Regions from separate parts of the Halomonas sp. HNIBRBA4712 genome, predicted to be linked through region 1. Evidence: predicted binding sites of a transcription regulator. Region 1 holds the regulator's gene; each other region holds the start of a gene.
What was found. The regulator sigma-54, encoded in region 1, starts transcription at its own class of promoters, with help from an activator protein. The targets are predictions, from matches to a motif close to TGGCACNNNNNTTGCTNT.

Region 2: the regulator sigma-54 is predicted to act here: its motif matches at 3,951-3,968, upstream of feaR (transcriptional regulator FeaR).
Region 3: the regulator sigma-54 is predicted to act here: its motif matches at 3,756-3,773, upstream of ACGK9R_RS16025 (sugar phosphorylase).

What each region holds. Positions count from the first base shown of each region.
Region 1 covers NZ_JBIFXR010000002.1:466,243-472,606, forward strand. The annotation lists gene ACGK9R_RS06590 (KdsC family phosphatase) at 1-121, shown strand, start outside; gene lptC (LPS export ABC transporter periplasmic protein LptC) at 139-762, shown strand; gene lptA (lipopolysaccharide transport periplasmic protein LptA) at 765-1,256, shown strand; gene lptB (LPS export ABC transporter ATP-binding protein) at 1,267-2,016, shown strand; gene ACGK9R_RS06610 (RNA polymerase factor sigma-54) at 2,122-3,537, shown strand; gene hpf (ribosome hibernation-promoting factor, HPF/YfiA family) at 3,618-3,926, shown strand; gene ACGK9R_RS06620 (PTS sugar transporter subunit IIA) at 3,931-4,401, shown strand; gene rapZ (RNase adapter RapZ) at 4,446-5,333, shown strand; gene ACGK9R_RS06630 (HPr family phosphocarrier protein) at 5,392-5,661, shown strand; gene ACGK9R_RS06635 (hypothetical protein) at 5,691-6,230, shown strand; gene pmbA (metalloprotease PmbA) at 6,294-6,364, opposite strand, start outside.
Region 2 covers NZ_JBIFXR010000007.1:107,863-114,226, forward strand. The annotation lists gene ACGK9R_RS13960 (tyramine oxidase subunit B) at 1-1,087, shown strand, start outside; gene ACGK9R_RS13965 (Rid family hydrolase) at 1,166-1,591, shown strand; gene ACGK9R_RS13970 (NAD(P)/FAD-dependent oxidoreductase) at 1,684-2,973, shown strand; gene ACGK9R_RS13975 (helix-turn-helix domain-containing protein) at 2,976-3,917, opposite strand; gene feaR (transcriptional regulator FeaR) at 4,130-5,044, shown strand; gene ACGK9R_RS13985 (aldehyde dehydrogenase family protein) at 5,187-6,364, opposite strand, start outside.
Region 3 covers NZ_JBIFXR010000010.1:47,374-53,737, reverse strand. The annotation lists gene ACGK9R_RS16035 (methyl-accepting chemotaxis protein) at 1-982, opposite strand, end outside; gene dsbG (thiol:disulfide interchange protein DsbG) at 1,066-1,866, opposite strand; gene ACGK9R_RS16025 (sugar phosphorylase) at 1,902-3,710, opposite strand; gene nrdR (transcriptional regulator NrdR) at 3,956-4,444, shown strand; gene ribD (bifunctional diaminohydroxyphosphoribosylaminopyrimidine deaminase/5-amino-6-(5-phosphoribosylamino)uracil reductase RibD) at 4,444-5,628, shown strand; gene ribBA (bifunctional 3,4-dihydroxy-2-butanone-4-phosphate synthase/GTP cyclohydrolase II) at 5,813-6,364, shown strand, end outside.

The DNA.
Region 1 (6,364 bases):
GCATACCCACGCCGACTGGATCACCGATGCCCTCGGCGGTCACGGCGCGGTGCGTGAAATCTGCGATACGCTATTGATGACCCAGGGCCACTGGGACGCCGTCATGGACACCTATCTTTAACCGACCGAGGAAACGCGATGCCGGGCTCGACGGCAGGACGCATCAAAAAGCGCCTTTGGATGCCTGCGCTAGTGATTGCGCTGGGCGCCTGGCTCGTATGGCTCGACCCGGGCGGGCGCGAGGCCCTCGAGGTCGACCCCGAGGTGCAGCGCGAAGAGCCGGGGCACGTGCTCGATAACGCAAGGCTGACGCTTTTCGACGACACCGGCGCGGTGTCTCAGCGCCTCGAGACGCCGCAGCTTATTCACACGCCCCAGCAGGCGCTGACCGAAATCGAGGCGCCAGAGGCCACCCTGTTCGATTCCGAACAGCGCCAGTGGCTGGCCAACGCCGATCGCGGCATACTGCAAAACGAGCGCCAGACGCTGGTAATGGAGGGCAATGCCCGCCTGCTCGCCCCGGATGAAGGGTGGCAGCTCGATACCGAGCGTTTTGTCTACGACGGCCGCGAGCGCCACGCCTATACCGAGGCGCCCGCGCTTTTACAGCAGCCGCCGCAGCGTATGAGCGCCGAGCGCATGGATGTCTGGCTCGACGAAAGCCGGGTGCGCATGAGCGACAATGTGCGCGGTACCCACCCACCGGTGCCGGCTCGGCCCACGACCGATTCGTCCCCCCAGGACCTCAACCCTCAGGAGTAATCATGCACGCTTATTTTCGCATCGCACTGCTCGGCCTGGCTCTGCCGCTGACCGCTCTGGCCCAAACCAGCCAGGCGCCCGTCGAAGTGGAAGCCGACCGGCTCGATCTCGACCAGCGTGCAGGCACCGCGGTCTATTCCGGCAACGTCAACATTCGCCAGGGCGAGATGCAGATTCGCGGCGACCGCGTCGAAATCACCCGTAACGACGCTGGCGAGCTGTCGCAAGCTACCGCCACCGGCGAGCGCGCCTACCTGCGCAACCAGCTCGAAGGCGAGCCGGCGCCGATGGAGGGCTGGGCGCGGCGCATCATCTATCACGTCAGCGAGCGCCGGGTCGAGTTGATCGACCAGGCCGAGCTCACCCAGCGAAGCGACCGCTTTCGCGGCGGGCGGCTCGAGTACTTCATCGACCGCGAAGTGGTGCAGGCGCGCTCCGACGTTAGCGGCAGCGACAACCAGCGTATCCGCATGACGCTGCAGCCCGCACAATAGGAGAGCCACCGTGTCGAGCACTACATCCGAGGCGGTAAAGACGCTTCACGCCCGCCATCTGGCCAAGAGCTACAAACGCCGCCGGGTGGTGAAAGACATCAACCTTGAAATCGAACAGGGCAGCGTCGTCGGACTTCTGGGCCCCAACGGCGCGGGCAAGACCACGTCGTTTTACATGATCGTAGGGCTGGTCAAGGCCGACGCCGGCTCGGTCGGCATCGACGCGCTGGATTTATCGAAGGCGCCGATGCACGAGCGCGCCAACGCCGGGATTGGCTACCTGCCCCAGGAAGCATCGATCTTTCGCAAGCTTTCGGTGGCCGACAACATTCTGGCGATTCTGGAAACGCGCAAGGATCTCGACCGGCACGCCCGCCAGGAGCGCCTGGAGCAGCTACTGGAAGATTTTCATATCACCCATATTCGCGACAACCTCGGCATGAGCCTCTCCGGCGGCGAGCGTAGGCGGGTGGAGATCGCCCGGTCGCTCGCCACCGACCCGGCCTTCATTCTGCTCGACGAACCCTTCGCCGGGGTCGATCCGATCTCGGTGGGCGAAATCAAATCGATCATCCTCGCGCTCAAGGCGCGCCACATCGGCGTGCTGATCACCGACCACAACGTGCGTGAAACCCTGGACATCTGTGATATCGCCTACATCGTTGGCGACGGCCACATCATCGCCAGCGGCAACGCCGATGCCATTCTCAACAACCAAAAAGTGCGCGAGGTCTATCTGGGCGCGGACTTTCGCCTCTAACCCGGTGTCAAACATAAAGTTCCGTTTACTGGCATATTTATTGCACTTGCGTCTTAACGCCACTCGCTCTAGTGTGGAGCTTTACCCGTAACGAGTGGTTCTTCGATGGTCATGAAAGCTTCCTTGCAGCTGCGGGTAGGCACGCAGCTGACCATGACACCGCAACTGCAGCAGGCCATTGCCCTGCTGCAACTCTCGACGCTGGATCTGCGTCAGGAGATTCAGCAGGCGCTCGACGCCAACCCACTGCTGGAGCAGGAGGACGAGTTCGGCGAGGAACGCACGGTCGAAACCGCGGAAACCGAGTGGGAAGAGCACATCCCCACGGAGCTTTCGACGGACAGTGAGTGGTCCGACACTTACCAGGACATGGCCGGTGCCGGCGCCTCTTCCGAGGGCCCGGATTTCGAGCGCCAGGCGGCGGGCCAGAGCCTGCAGGGCCATCTCCTATGGCAGCTGGCGATGACCGACGTCACCCCGCGCGACTATGCCATCGCCGAGAGCCTGATCGACGCGCTGGATGCCAACGGCTACCTGACCCAGCCGCTCAACGACATTCGTGAAGGGCTCAAGGCGCAGGGCCTTGACGGCTTGAGCCAGCGGGAAGTGGAAAACACCCTGCTGCGCATGCAGCAGTTCGAACCCACCGGCGTCTTCGCCCGCGACTTGCGCGAGTGCCTGATGCTACAGCTCGCAACGCTCCCCGACGACACCCCGCTGCTTATGCAGGCCAAACGCCTGGTGCGCCAGTTTCTCGAGGCGCTGGGCAAGAACGACCTGCGCCTTCTAAAGCGCCGCCTGAGCCTCGATGACGAGCAGCTCGACGAGGTCATCGGGCTGATTCGAAGCCTCGACCCGCGTCCGGGCAGTGCCTTTGGCGCCACGCACCAGAGCTATATCACGCCGGACCTGGTGGTGCGCCACGACCAGGAGGGCTGGCACCTGGAGCTCAACCCGGAGGCCCTGCCCAGGCTTCGCGTGCAGCCGGATTACGCCAGCCTCATCAAGCGCGCCGACAAGAGCCAGGACAATCAGTTTCTAAAAGAGCACCTGCAGGAGGCGCGCTGGCTGATCAAGAGCCTGTCGAGCCGTAACGACACGCTGTTGCGCGTCGGCCGTGAGATCATCACCCGCCAGATCGGCTTTCTCGAGCAGGGTGAAGAGGCGATGAAACCCTTGATACTGGCCGATATCGCCGAGGCGGTGGAGATGCACGAGTCGACGATCTCGCGGGTCACGACGCAGAAATACATCCACACCCCCCGCGGCGTGTTCGAGCTCAAGTACTTCTTCTCAAGCCAGGTGAGCGGCCAGGACGGCGGTGACAGCCACTCGAGCACCGCGATCCGCGCTCGGCTCAAGAAGATGATTCAGGATGAAACGCCGGGCAAACCCCTGTCGGACAGCCACCTGGTGTCGCTGCTCGAAAAAAGCGGCATTAACGTTGCCAGGCGCACCGTGGCCAAATACCGCGAAGCGATGGGCATTCCCTCTTCCAGCGAGCGCCGGCGCCTGCGCTAGGCGAAACTTGTCGCCGGGGCTTTGCAATGGCGGAAAAAGGGTTACAATCGAAGTACAGTCCTGGCTAAAGGAGCACGCCAATGCAAGTGAACATTACGGGCCATCACCTGGAACTGACCGACGCCTTGCGTGACTACGTCAACGAAAAGCTCGAGCGTATCGAGCGCCACTACGACAACATCACCACCGTTCAGGTGACGCTGTCGATCGAAAAAGAGCGTCAGCAGGCCGCTTGCACGCTCCACGCCGCCGGGGCCGATCTTCACGCTGAAGCTCAGGACAACGACATGTATGCCGCCATCGACGCGCTTGCCGACAAGCTCGACCGCCAACTGGTAAAACACAAGGAAAAAGCACAGGCCCGCGCCCAGGGCGCCGGCGTGCGTTGAACCAATGACCCTGGAAAGCATACTCCCCCCGGAACGCGTGCTGTTCGACGTCCCCGGGGGCAGCAAAAAACGCGTGCTGGAGTTCTTCAGCACTTTCATCGCCCAGAATACGCCCAGCCTCGACAGCCAGGAAGTCTTCAGCCGGCTGATTGGCCGCGAGCGTCTTGGCAGCACCGGCATCGGCAACGGCGTGGCCATCCCCCACGCCCGAAGCCCACACTGCAGTGCGCCGATCGCGGGCTTTCTAAAGCTCGCCGAGCCGGTCGACTTCGACGCCATCGACGGCGACCCGGTGGATCTCGTGTTCGTACTGCTGGTGCCGGAAGAGGCGGACGACACTCATCTTGCGCTTTTGGGTCAGGTCGCCACTATCATGAATGACGCCGGAACCCGCGCCCAGTTTCGCAAATGCGAAAGCCAGCGCGAGCTTCTCGAGCTTGTCACCGCGCGAATTCGCGAACACGCCGCAAGCTAAGCCGGCTCGACGCTCTCCTGCCCCATTGACCGAAGAGGCATTCGATGCAACTGGTGATCATCAGCGGCCGCTCCGGGTCGGGGAAATCCATTGCGCTTCAGGCGCTCGAGGATCTCGGCTACTACGCCATCGACAATTTGCCGGCGATGCTTCTGGGCTCGCTGGTCGAGGAACTTGGCCAGCAGGGCGAGCGTACCCACCTGGCGGTCAGCATCGACGCTCGCAACCTGCCCACGGCACTCGAGCGCTTTCCCGCACTGCTTCAGGATTTGAAGGCTGGCACCACGCGGGTGCAGGTGATCTATCTGACCACCGATGCGCGGACGCTGCTCGAGCGCTACTCGGCCACGCGGCGGCGCCACCCGCTGACCCGCGACAGCAACATGACGCTCGAGGAAGCGATCGCCAAGGAAGAAGAAACGCTGTTCGGCATTCGCGAACTGGCGGATCTGAGGATCGACACCTCGCGGCTCACGGTGCACGATCTGCGCCGACGTATCACCGACCAGCTCGGCCACGAGCGCCAGAGCCAGCTGACGCTGACGCTGGAGTCCTTCGGCTATAAGCGCGGCGTGCCGCTCGATGCCGATATCGTGTTCGATATTCGCTGCCTGCCCAACCCCTACTGGGACCCGACGCTACGCCCCTACACAGGGCGCGACGAAGAGATCATCGCTTTTCTGAAGGGCTATCCGGTGGTCGATGAAATGGGCCAGGACATCACCGACTGGCTCGAGAAGTGGCTGCCCGCCTACCAGCAGAGCCAGCGAAGCTACATGACCGTTGCCATCGGCTGCACCGGCGGCCAGCACCGCTCGGTCTATATGGTCGAGCAGCTCGCCCGCCAGCTGCAAAAGCGCCGGGCTCACGTTCAGGTTCGCCATCGCGAACTGGGGCTACACTATTCGCTAAGCGAGGCGACGCCGTTCTGACCAACGCGGGCCGTCGGTCTTGCTTACAACAAGGAATCGCTTGAAAGAAGGAAACAGGGTGGCGCAGAGATCCTTGACACTGACCAACCAGCGCGGCCTGCACGCACGTGCTGCGACCAAGCTCGTGACCTGCGCCCAGCAGTTCGAGTCGCGGATCCACGTTTACCGCCAGGCCCAGAAGGCGGATGCGGCCAACATCATGTCGCTTTTGATGCTGGCCGCGCCCTGCGGTACGGCGCTGACCGTCGAAGCGATCGGCGAAGATGCCGAAGCGGCGCTTGACGCTATCCAATCGCTGTTCGACTCACGCTTCGACGAAGGCGCTTGAGGCACCCCACTCACCCATCGAGCAACCCCATGCAGCTGATCCAGACCGGGAAGTACTCCCGCGTCCACTTCGACCCCGAACGCGATCTGTTCATCAAGACCTTTCAGCCCAAACCCTTCGACCGGCTGCGCTATCTGCTGCGTATTCGCCCCTACCCGGGGCGTAACTTCGCCTTGATCGCCGCGCGCCTGGAGGCGCTGGGAATCGCCACGCCCACTATTACCGAGGCGCGCCGCTACCGGCTGGTGACCGAAAACATTCACGGCGTACCGCTCAGAGAGCGGATTCTCGACGACCCCGATCTGCAGGCGCAGTATCTGGATGCGCTGGTCGCCTTCGACCGCGAGGGCATTCACTGTCGCGGGCTGCACACCGGCAACTTCCTGGTGCGCGACGGCCGCATCTTCGCCATCGACCTGGACGCCTACAAGGCGCCGCGTTTCTGGCGCTACCCGCGCCGTGAATACCTCGACTGCCTGAGCCGCTCGCTGACCGGCGACGAAGCGTTTCTGTTTCAACGCCTGCTCGACCGGTTGGGTCTCGACGAACACTACCGCCCGAAAGCGTAGCGCCAGACTCACCTGCGAAAGGCCCGCTCAAGCGGGCCTTTCGCACACATGGAAAGTGTCGACTTAGCTGCCGGCGACGGTCATCGCATCGATTAGCCAGCTGCCGGTGTGGACACTGCCCCGGGTGTCGATGT
Region 2 (6,364 bases), on a different contig from region 1:
CCGCGCCGGTGTCACCGATATGGCCGCCTGTGTCGACACCATGGAAGAGATGTTTAACCTTCTGCATATCGGCGATTACCGTATGGCTGGCCCCAATAACGATTCCCATGGGGCGATGATCATGTTTCCTGAGGAGTCGCCTTTTCCCACCATGCCCAAACCGACGGCCGATCGGCGCATGATGGCGATGCCGGCCTATCTGGGCGGCAGCTTCTGCACCTCGGGCGTGAAGTGGTACGGCTCCAACATCGCCAATAAGGAGAAGGGGTTACCGCGCTCCATTCTGATGTTCACTCTGACCGACCCGGACACCGCCGCGCCGCTGGCGTTCATGTCGGCCAACCTGCTGTCAGCCTATCGCACCGGCGCCGTGCCCGGCGTTGGCGCCCGTTATCTGGCACGTAAGGACTCGCGCGTCATTGGTCTTTTAGGGCCTGGCGTGATGGGGCGTACCAGCGTAGCCGCCTTCATGGCGGTTTGCCCCGGTATCGATACTCTCAAGGTCAAGGGGCGTAGCGGGGAAAATCTCACCACCTTCTTGAACTGGGTGAAAGAGCACTACCCGCAGATCGCCAATATCGAGCTCGTCGATTCCGAAGAGGCGGTGGTACGCGGTTCCGATATCGTGACCTACTGCGCCTCCGGCGAGGTTGGCGATCCTTCCAAATACCCGCTGGTCAAGCGCGAGTGGGTCAAGCCCGGTGCTTTTCTGGCCATGCCCGCACCGTGCAATTTCGATGAAGGCATGGAAGCGAGTGACGTGCGCAAGGTGCTCGATGACACCGGTCTTTATGAAGCCTGGTATGAGGAGGTGCCCAAGCCCGCGCATAACGTGATTCCACTGGTTGGCGTGAAGTTCATGGACATGATCCATGCTGGCACCCTCGAGGCCAGCGCGCTGGAAGACCTGGGCGCGATCGTCTCCGGCGATAGCCCTGGGCGTCAAAATGACGACGAGATCATCATGATGTCGGTCGGCGGTATGCCGGTCGAGGATGTCGCCTGGGCCACGGTGGTTTACCGGCGGGCCCTGGAGCAGGGCATCGGCGTCAAACTGAATCTCTGGGACGAGCCCGTACTGAGATAACGTACTGGCCATGTGCTTGACGAGTGCCCCGGCTCGGGGCGCTCTTCCTTTCATCGACTTCAACGCGAGCGTTTAACCATGAGCACGATTACCAAAGTCAAGACCGGTTCAAAATTCGAAGAGCACGCCAGCTATTCCCGCGTGGTGGCTGTCGATAACTGGATCCTCGTGTCCAACACCGCCGGGCGTAATCCGGAGACCAAGGAAATTCCCGACGACGTCAGCGAGCAGCTGAAACAGGTATTTGCCAACATCGAAGGTGGTTTGGCCGCCGTCGACAGCAGCCTGGCCGATGTCGTTGCGGCGAAGATCTTCATTCAGAACCCGGCGGATACCGAAACCGTCATGACGCTGTTTGGCGAAACCATGCGCGGGATCGATCCGGTCATCACCGTGACCTGCCCACCGCTGGGTTCTGAAGTCTATAAGGTCGAGCTCGAAGTGACCGCCTATCGAGGCGCCGGTAGCGCCGAGACCCGTCGGATCGATACCTCCGCACAGTGAAACCGTGCCCGGCCCGCTAACCGAGCGTTCGAACCGCGACTGGCATCGTCCGGTCGCTTCGGGTTTACCGATCCACTGCTCAGGACTCTGTCATGGCACCGACCATCGCACCCGTTGATACCTCCAACGAATTTCCCGCCTCGACCACCGTGGTCATCATCGGTGGAGGCATCATCGGCTTGACCGCGGCGCTGACCCTCGCCGAGCGTGGCGTTTCTGTCACGGTACTGGAAAAGGGACGGCTCGCAGGTGAGCAGTCCTCGCGAAACCTGGGCTGGATACGCAAGACCAGCCGCCACGGAGAGGATGTGCCGCTGGCGCTCGCCGCCGACCGGCTATGGGCGAAAATGGCCGAGCGCACCGGCAGCGACGTGGGTTATCGCCAATCGGGCATCATGTTTCTGTCGCGTACGCCAGAGCAGCTCGCGGTGCACGAAGCCTGGCTCAAGTCGGTTGCCGATCTGTCGCTGGACTCGAAAATCCTGAGCGCACGGGAGATCGATGCCCGGGTGCCGGGTGGGCGAGGCGATTGGGCCGGGGGGATCTTCACGGCTTCGGACGGCTGCGCCGAGCCGACGCTGGCCTCCAGCGCCATCGCCAAGGCGGCGATCGCCCGCGGAGCGGTGATCGTCGAGAACTGTGCGGTGCGCAATTTGACGCGTACTGGCGGCCGAGTGAGCGGCGTCGTGACCGAGCGCGGTGAAATCGAGTGCGATCAGGTATTGCTGGCCGGCGGCATGTGGTCGCGACGTTTTCTGGGCAATATCGGGATATCACTGCCGACGCTGCCGCTGGTGCTGTCGGTGTTTCGCACTGGCGCCATGGAAGGGCCGACCGATACCGCCGTGGGTGGACCGGACTTCTCCTTTCGCAAACACAAGAATGGCGGTTTCATCGTCACCCAGCGCGGCGCGCTCGATGCGCCGCTCACACTCGACCATCTATTGGTCGGCTCCAAATATCTGAGCGCGCTACGCGCTCAATGGGGGCTCATGCGGATATCGCTGGGCAAGCATTTCTGGCGTGATCTAACGCTACCGCGGCGCTGGAAAAACGGCCATTCACCCTTCGAGCGCGTGCGCACCATGGACCCGCCGATTAACCAGGCGCTCAACGATGAGGCCTCACGCAACCTATCGGCGGCCTGGCCGGTGTTCGAGAACATGACCGTCGAGGAGTCCTGGGCGGGGATGATCGATATCACCCCAGATTCGAATCCGGTCATTGACGGCGTACCCGGCGTGCCGGGCCTTACGCTCGCCACCGGCTTCTCCGGGCATGGCTTTGGCACCTCACCGGCGGCGGGCCAACTGGCCGCTGATCTATTGATGGGAAGTGATCCGATCATCGACCCAAGGCCCTATCGGTTCGGACGATTCTAGACTCATCGGTGCGGCCAGGCCGTACTTTGTCGCCCGGCGTCGATCGCTCGTGCGCAGGTCGTCGAAGGTGGCTCCTGGAACAGGCGGCGATACTCGCGGCAAAAATAGCTTTGGTGAAAAAAACCCTGGGCGGCGGCGGCGTCAGCCAAACGCTGTGTGGGGTCTTGAAGGAGGCTACGGCGCACTGCGTTGAGGCGCATGGCGCGCAGGTAGGTAACCGGGGAGTGGCCGACCTCGGTCTGAAAACTGTATTGCAGCGTACGCCGCGAGATCTTCAGCTGACTACAAAGCGTGAGCAGCGAGGGCGGCTCCTCGGGATACTGGCGCATCAGATCGTGACAGCGCTCGACGATATAGCGGCGGGTCCGGTAGTTAGCAATATTGGGCTCTCGACCGAGTTCGCCGTCGTCGAGCAGCAGTGAAATGCTCTCTTCGAGCTGGACGATCAGCGCCTGCTGAAGTACTTCTGGTACGGGGTCGTCCTGCGGGCGCTGGCGCAGGTAATCGGTCATTGCCCGCCACTGTTCGCGCAATTGGCGCAATCGTTCGGTCGGTACGTTCAGGCGCCTCAAGCGGCGCTCATGATGGCCAAGCCACTCATGCTGGTTGCGTAGAACCGATACGACCAGCAGATCGTAATGGGGCGGTGTCACGCTCCAGAACTGATCGCAGCGTGGCAGTACGGTCACGGTATTCTTGCCAAAAAGCTCTTCACTGGACCAGCAAAGCGGCGTGACCAGATGCCAATGAGAGTCGGGAAAATGCATGCGTTGAGAGAGTCCCAGATTGGCGCTTTCACGAAACAACCGCACGCTCTTGCTCGATATATCGACGATCTCACCAGAGAAAATACCGGATTCGATTTGGCTGGATTCCTGTTGCCAGCCTTCAAGTCGCTTTGCGTGGTCAACGGCGTCAAGGCAGTGGTGCAGGGCAATTGTCATGAAAGACTCCTTCGAGCCGGTTCTCCGTGCCAATGGCATGCAACTTGCCTTTTTATAATGCACGGTATTCAAAAGATGCTCGTCTCATTCAACGGGACTTGACCAATGAGGGGGTGGTATCGAGCGGCCTTTTTACCTAAAGTGAAAACAACCATTAAAATATTAATGAAAATGGTGACCCTATGCTATCCCCCGCTGCAAATGCAACCTCCATGCCGTTTGATGCCTGGATAGGCGCTCTCCGACAAACCTGCGGCTACTTCGACTGTACGCTCAAGGATCGCCGGAGCTTTCAAGGCAGCGTATCGACCCGTACCAATGGCGGCATCGATATCGCCAACATCGTGACGAATGCCGAGAAGGTGACCAGCAGCCGCTCGCAGCGCAGTAACGAAGATCGTTACTGCTTTTTAATCGTGCAGAAGCAAGGGCGCGCCACCTTAGTGCAAAACGGAACCCCTGTTACGCTGCGTCCAGGCGAGATGGCACTGATGGACTCCATCAAAACGTGCGAGATCATCTCCCACGGCTTGATCGAGCACGACTCGCTCCATCTATTGCGCAGCGAAGTAGTGAGATGCTTTGGTGATACAGCGATTCCGTTCATGAAGATCACGCCAGACTGTGCCAGCAGTCAGATTCTGCAGTTGGTTGTCAATCGGGTGGTCACTGAGCCGCTGGTTTCGGTAGGGAAGGGAGAGGAGGGCGTGGTTAACTCGCTGGCGGCGCTGCTGCCGTCGATTTACCAGCATCAAGCGCAGTCGCCGGCTTTCATGGAGCAGGCCGATGGCACGCTGTTCAACTGCATACAGCAGTTCATCGAGCAGCATCTGCATGAGGAGGATATGGGTCCAGAGCGTCTGGCGAGCGCCTTTCATATTTCGGTTCGCCAACTCTACCGCTTGTTCGAGCAGCATGACGAAACGGTATGTCGTTACGTTCAGCGCCGTCGTCTGGCCCGCTGTGCCGAGGAGTTGGCAAGCCCCATGCTGAGCAAGTGCTCGATCACTCAGATCGCCTACAAGTGGGGTTTTACCGATTCGGCGCACTTCAGCCGATCGTTCAAGCGTGAGTTTGCAAGCTCGCCCCGGACGTATCGTCGCGAACACCTGGAACCCGCCTTCTGATGGGGAGGCACAGCCTGCTTTAGTGAACGTCAGAAAAGACAAAATAGAGAAAGGAAAGAAGCAAGGAAGAGAAGGGCGAAGGATAAAGGCCACCCCCGCACGGGAGTGACCATCAAGCGCAGCAGCCTACCAGGCGCTCGCGCTAGTAGGCGATACAGACCGATTTGAGTTCGGTATAGGCGTTGACCGCCTCGGGACCAAACTCCTTGCCGATGCCGGACATCTTGAACCCGCCGAACGGCATGGCCGGGTCAAGCGTTACGTGGGTATTGACCCACACGGTGCCCGCTTCGATACGCGGCGTCAGCGCCATGGCCTTGGACAGGTTATTGGTCCATAGGCTCGCCGCCAGCCCCAGGTCGCTATCATTGACCATGCGCAGCGCTTGCTCTTCGTCATCGAAGGGAATCACGGTCAGTACAGGGCCGAAGACCTCTTCGCGCGCGACCTCCATATCGTGACTGGCGCCGCTGATGATGGCGGGCGACACGTAGAAGCCTTCCGTAGGCACGTCATTACCTACATGGATCTTTGCCCCCTGCTCGCGGGCGCGGTCGAGATAGCCGCGCACGCTCTCCTGCTGACGCCTGGAGACCAGCGGGTTGACCTGCGCTTCCGGGTCCATGCCGGGACCCGCTTGCATGGTATCGATGGCGCTTGCCAACTGCTCGCAGAAAGCGTCGTGAATGCTGCGATGCACGTAAAAGCGCGAGGCAGCCGCGCAAACCTGACCCTGGTTGAACAGTCCCCCCATCAGCGCGCCGTTGACAGCTTTTTCGACGTCGGCATCTTCAAGCACCAGCATCGGGTTCTTGCCGCCCAGCTCCAGCGAGAAGTGCGACATGTGCTCGACCGCGGCGTGGCCCACCTGCTTGCCGACCGCAGTGCTGCCGGTGAAGGTTACTTTGCTGACATCGGGATGTTCGGCCAAACGAGTACCGACCACTGAACCCGAGCCCAGCACCACGTTGAACACGCCTTTCGGCACGCCTGCTTCGATCGCAAGCTCGGCCAAACGCAGTACCGTCAGCGGCGTTTCCGAGGCGGGCTTCAATACCACCGTGCAGCCCGCCGCCAGGGCCGGGATGACCTTCCAGAGCGCGATCATCATGGGGAAGTTCCACGGCACGATGGCCCCCACCACGCCGACCGGCTGGCGCAGGGTGTAGGCGTTGAACTTTGCGCCTTCCGGCATGCCGATGGAAACGTCGCGGGTGCTGCCTTCTAGCTTGGTGGTCCAGCCGGCCATATAGCGGATGAAATCGATCGAGAACCCCACGTCCACGCCGCGCGAAAGATTGATCGACTTGCCCTGATTGA
Region 3 (6,364 bases), on a different contig from region 1:
TGGCGTCGGCGAGTTCGCGCGCGTGGTCGGCGTGTTCGGCGTTCTGCTTCACCGTGGCGGTGAGCTCTTCCATGCTCGAGGCGGTCTCGGCAAGCGATGCGGCCTGCTGCTCGGTGCGGGTGGAAAGCTCCTCGTTGACGCCGACGATCCTTTCGACGCCGTCATTGACCTGGTCGGCCCCCTGGTGGATTCCGCCGATGGTCGTCGCCAGCGCCTCGCGCATACGGTTGATGTCGAAGAGCAGGCTCGCGCGATCTGTCGCGACGAGTCGAGTGTCGCGGGTCAAGTCGCCATCGGCGATCTGGCTGACGACAGTGGCCGCGTAGCGCGGGTCGCCGCCAAGGCGCTTGGCTACATCGCGAATCACCCACCCCATCAGCAGCGCCACGGGAATACCGACCAGCAGCAGGGCGATCAGCGAACGCAGCAGGCTTGCCACGAACGCTTCGTTGATATCGTCGACGTAAACGCCGGCACCGAAAGCCCAGTCCCAGTCGGGCAGGTAGGCGAAGTAGCTGATCTTGGGAAACTGCTCTTCGCTATCGGCGCTGCGACGGGAGAAGTAGTCGACGTAGCCGCCGCCACCGCGTGCCGCCTCGAGTAGCACCGGGTACAGGAGCATGCCGCTGGCATCCGTGAGGGCGCTCATGTCATCGCCGCGCTCGCGATGCGGGTGGGCAACGATATGCAGCGCGTCGTCGAAGGCGAAAATGTAATCATTGTCGCCGAACCGGGCATTGGCGATGCTCTCGATCGCGCGCTGCTGGGCCTGCTCCAGCGTAAGATCGCCCTGGCGGGCGCGCGTTTGAAGGCTTTCCAGCTGATTGCCCAGGCTTTCGACCACCTGCTTGAGGCTGGCTCGGCGCTCCTGTTCGATGGTTTGCCGGGTATCCCAGGTCAGCCAGCCGACCAGTATCATCATCGCAAGGCAGATGAGAGCGAGTATGCCCCAGAGGCGTTGGTTCAGCGTCAGTCGTGTCAACATGGTGTTCCCGGCATTATTGATGGTGATGGATGCCATACCTATCGGCACCGGGAAGCAGGGCATTAACCAGAACGGCTTAATTATTCAGAGGTTGATGCGCCGCCGTTGGGCGCCTCACTCCCCATCATCTCGACCAAGCGCGCATTGGAGGGCAGCCCTTCGATACGATCCAGTCGTATCAGGCCGTCGTCGGTTTCGCGTTTGAACGCGGTGGTGGGCGTGGCGACCAGGCCAAGCTCCTCGAAAAGCTGGTTGTTGGTGTAGACCTGCTCTTCGATCTCGCGGGCTTGAGCGGCGGGTTCGAGAGGCTCGCCTTCGCTGTGGGCCGTAAGCGCAGCGGTGGGGTCGTCGGCGGCCAGAATCGTTGCGGCCAGCGCCGGGCTCGAGGGGGCGAGAATGCCGACCATGATATGGCGAATATGCACCTGGCCGGCGTCGACCCAGGGGCGCGTCTGGCGCCAGAGCCGTTTACAGTAGGTGCAGTTGGCGTCGGTGAACATGTATATCGTGCGCGGCGCGTTCTCGTCGCCGTCCTGAATCCAGTGGCTCTGCTCCAGGCTCTGCCAGGTTTGCGCCTCGAGCGGGACGCGCACCGCCGCCTCGAGCTGCTGCTCGGTCAGGTTTTCCCCTTCGCTATCGTAGAGCGTGCCGATCACGGCGTGTTCGCCGTCCGGAGTGAGATAAACGATCACCTCCTGGCCCTGGGCGCTGGCGCCGAACCCGGTCAGCCCGCCGGGGGCGTCGAAGCGCTCGTGAATGGTAAGGCCCTGATCGCGAAGCGCCTGAACGGGGGCGGGAAGAGTAGACTCTGACGCCAGCGCCGGGGCCAGATAAGCGCCGGTCAACAGGGCAACGAAAGCGGGGGTGAGCCTTGTGTGCATGAGGTTCTCGCATCGAAGGTGAAAAGAGGCCGTGCTTAGCCCGGCGTGCTGACCAGCCAGCGCACGGCGTAGGGTGGCAGCGTACGCTCCTGGGGCCAGGCGATTGAGTCGTCGAGCGATTGCCAGCGCCGAGCGTCGAGAGTGTCGATGACCGCCGAGCCGGCCGTTTCGAGCGGGGCGGGCTGGTCGGTGACGTTAAAAAGCCCCAGCAGCATGCGGCCATTCTCGAGCGGGCCACGCTCGATTGCCAGCACGCTTTCGTGACTTTCCAGCACGCGCTGGGGCGCCGCCGGGTGAAAGCAGGGCTCGGCGCAGCGGCGTTTCAACAGCGCCTGCAGCGCTAGAAAGATATCATGCGTGGGGGTGTTCGGGTTTTCCAGCAAAAGCTCGAGGGTGTCGCGCTGCCAGCGGTGGCGGTTGATCGAGCGTAGCCGCCCGCTTCGCTCCACGCCTTCATGGTCGTTGAGCGAGCCGGTCAGGGTGTGGATGTAGAGCGCGGGGATGCCCTGCAGGGTGAGCATGATCGCCTGGCTGCACAGAAATCGCGCGATCTGCCAGGGGTCCGGCCCGCGCCGGGTGCCGCGCATCGCCTCGAACCAGGTAATGTTGATCTCGTAGGCGGTGTCGGTGCCATCCGGGTTGCTGCGCATGCTGACGAAGCCGCCGAAGCGGTGCATCAGCTCCAGAAGGGCATCGCGTTCGTGATCCGGCAGCAGACCCTCGAGCGGGCGCACGCCGATGCCGTCGTGGCTGGCGGTGAAGTTGAGATAGGTGCAGTTATCTGGAAGCGGTGGGAGGCTGGCAAGCCAGGCCTGCATCGTTGCGGTTTCGCCGCGGGTCAGGGTATGAAGCAGAAGCGGCGGCAGGGCGAACTGGTACACCATGTGCGCTTCATCCGCGGCGGGCACCGGGTCCGTCGCCGCCGGGCTTAGCCGCTCGAGCCCGAAGTAGCTGATGTTCTCCGCATGGGGCACGTTAGTTTCGGTGATCAACAGCGTGCCGGGCGCGACCTCGTCGACGATGGCGCGCAGAAGCCGTACCACGGTGTGGGTTTCCGGCAGATGGATGCAGTTGGTGCCCAGGCGCTTCCATAGAAACGCCACCGCGTCGAGGCGGATGATGCGAATGCCCTGCAGGAGGTAAAACAGCAGAATGCCCACGAACTCCAGCAGCACGTCCGGGTTTTCGAAGTTGAGATCGATCTGGTCGTCGGAGAACGTCGCCCAGAGGTGGCGCGTACCCCGGCGCGTGGCCACCGGCACCAGCAGCGGGCTGCTTCGCGGGCGGGTGACTTGGGAGACGTCGGTCTCCGGGTCGACCTCGATGAAGAAGTCGCGCCCGGGGAGGCTGCCGGTGAGGTAATCGACGAACCAGAGCGATTCCCGCGAGACGTGGTTGAGCACCAGGTCACCCATCAGGTCGAACTGGCCAGCAAGCTCGCGGATGTGCGACCAGTCGCCGAGCTCCGGGTTTACTTCACGATAGTGCACCACCGAAAAGCCGTCGTCGCTGCTCCAGGGGAAAAACGGCAGCACGTGCACCCCGCTGATGCAGTCACGCAAATGCGTGTGCAGAAAATCGCTCAAAACGGTCAGCGGCGCGGTGCCCTCGGCCAGAATCGAGTCGCCGTAACAGATGACCCATTGATCCTTTTCGCTCCATAATGGTGCTCCGCTCGGGGCCGGGTCGCGCCTGGCCACCGGGATGCCGTCCTGGCTTTCGCCTGCGGCGCGCGCGCGCTCGAAATAGGCGATATGCTGGCCGATACGCCTTGCGACCTCGCCGGCTCTGGGGCCGTAAAGGTGGGTCAGGTAGCGATTAAGCGTTTGATCGAAAACGGACATTACGTATTCTCCTGAAGCCAGGGTGATCGGGTATCGGTGACAAACGCTGCAGCTTGTGTGCCAAATCGTTACAATGCTAGGTTATGCCGGCGTTTGTTGGCGAATCAAGCAAGGGCGGGCTCGAGCGTTGGTCGTCAGGAAAGCGCGGGCGAGTCGCGCATTTTCCTGACGGCGTATCCTGCGAAAGCGCGGCGAGAGCGCCGCTTACTGCTTTAACACTCTGTTTTAACCATAGGTGGACGGCCATGCATTGCCCTTTTTGTGGCGCTAATGATACGCGGGTGACCGATTCGCGACTGGTGGCCGATGGCGACCAGGTGCGCCGCCGCCGCCAGTGCGCCAACTGCCATGAGCGCTTTACCACCTACGAAACCGCAGAGCTGATCATGCCCCGGGTGGTGAAGTCCGACGGTTCGCGGGAGAGCTTCGATGAAGCCAAGCTGCGCGCCGGTATGCTCAGAGCGCTGGAGAAGCGCCCGGTCAGCGCCGAGGCGATCGAAGCCGCCGTCGAGCGTATCCGCCAGCAGCTGCGCGCCCAGGGCGAGCGCGAGGTCAACGCCCGCGATATCGGCGAGGCGGTAATGAACGCGCTGACTGGACTCGATCAGGTGGCCTACATTCGCTTCGCCTCGGTCTATCGCAAGTTCCAGGATCTGGACGAGTTTCGCGCCGAAATCGACCGGCTGGCGCCGAAGGGCAGCGAGTCCGGCTCAGCGCCGAGTGAGGAGCCCTGATGGAGGCCATCTTCACGCATCAGGATCACGTTTACATGGCCCGCGCCATTGCGCTTGCCAAAAAGGGGCGCTATACCACCGACCCCAATCCATGTGTGGGCTGTGTGATCGTTCGCTTTGATGAAGGTGACGCGGAAAATGGCCGCGTCGTCGGCGAGGGCTATCACGAGAAGGCCGGCGAGCCCCACGCCGAGGTGTTCGCGCTCGAGGCCGCCGGCGAGGCCGCGTTCGGGGCGACGGCGTACGTGTCGCTCGAGCCCTGCTCGCACACCGGGCGCACCGGCCCCTGTTGCGAAGCGCTGGCCCGCGCCGGTGTGGCGCGCGTGGTGGTGGCGATGGTCGACCCCAACCCGCAGGTGGCCGGGCGCGGTATCGAGCATCTGCGACAGGCGGGGGCTCGGGTCGAGGTAGGGCTTCTTGAAGCGCAGGCGCGCGCGCTCAATCCCGGGTTCGTCTCGCGGATGCAGGGTGGGCGCCCCTTCGTGCGGCTTAAAATGGCGATGAGCCTGGACGGGCGCACCGCCATGGGCTCCGGTGAGTCGCAGTGGATCACTGGGCCGGATGCCCGGCGCCAGGTGCAGCGCCTGCGCGCGCGCTCGAGCGCCATTTTGAGCGGCGTCGAGTCGATCATTCTCGACGATGCGCGGCTGACGGTTCGCGCCGAGCAGCTGGGGCTCGACAACGCTAGAGCGGTCGCTCGCCGTCAGCCGCTTCGCGTGATCATGGACTCCACTCTGCGCCTGCCGCTGGCCGCGGCCTGCCTGCAGGAGCCGGGGCGCACGCTGGTGATCACCACCGAGGCGCATAGTGAAGAGAAACGCCAAAAACTCGAAGCGGCGGGGGCGATCATTCACGTCATGCCTGCGGTGAAAGCCGGGCGGGTGTCGCTTACCGACATGCTCGGTTTTCTGGCCCGCGAGTACGACATCAACGAAGTGCTGGTCGAAACCGGCGCGACGCTGGCCGGCGCCTTGCTCGACGCCGGGCTCGTCGACGAGCTGCAGCTTTTTGTCGCGCCCACGCTTCTGGGTGGCGAGGCGCGGCCCTTGTTCGCGCTGCCGGGGCTGACCGAAATGGCGCACCAGAAGCGCCTCGATATTCAGGATATTCGCGCAGTGGGCAGCGACTGGCGCATCATCGCCACCCCGCGCGAGCCGCAAACCGGCGACGCCGCCGGCGTATGAACCACCAGGGGCGCCGGGGCGCAATCTGGCGTGATGGGGCCAGCCACGGTACCCTTGCGCGCAACGTCGCACGCTGTGCGGTCATTTCATGGGAGACGTTCAGGTGACTACCTCTTCAGACGGCCTATCTTCGGAAAGTGCCTCCTCGGAAAGTGCCTCTTCGGAAGGTTTATCTTCAGAAGGTTTGTCCTCGATTGCCGAACTGGTCGAGGACATTCGCCTTGGCAAGATGGTGATTCTCATGGACGACGAGGATCGCGAGAACGAAGGCGATATCATCATGGCCGCCGAGAAGGTGCAGCCCGAGCATATCAACTTCATGGCGCGCCACGCCTGCGGGCTGATCTGCATGCCGATGACCCGCGAGCGCTGCGAGCGGCTGAATCTGCCGCTGATGGTGGGGCAAAACGGCTCCGGCTTTGGCACCAAGTTCACGCTCTCGATCGAGGCGCGCGAAGGCGTGACCACCGGGATCTCCGCCGCGGATCGGGCGCGCACCGTGCAGGCCGCCGCCGCCCCGAACGCCCGCGCCTCGGATATCGTCCAGCCCGGCCACATCTTTCCGCTGATGGCCGAACCCGGCGGCGTGCTGCGCCGTGCCGGCCATACCGAGGCTGCCTGCGATCTGGCCGCCCTTGCCGGGTGCGACCCGAGCGGGGTGATCTGTGAGATCATGAACGACGACGGCACCATGGCGCGGCGCCCGCAGCTCGAGGCGTTCGCCAGAACCCACGGC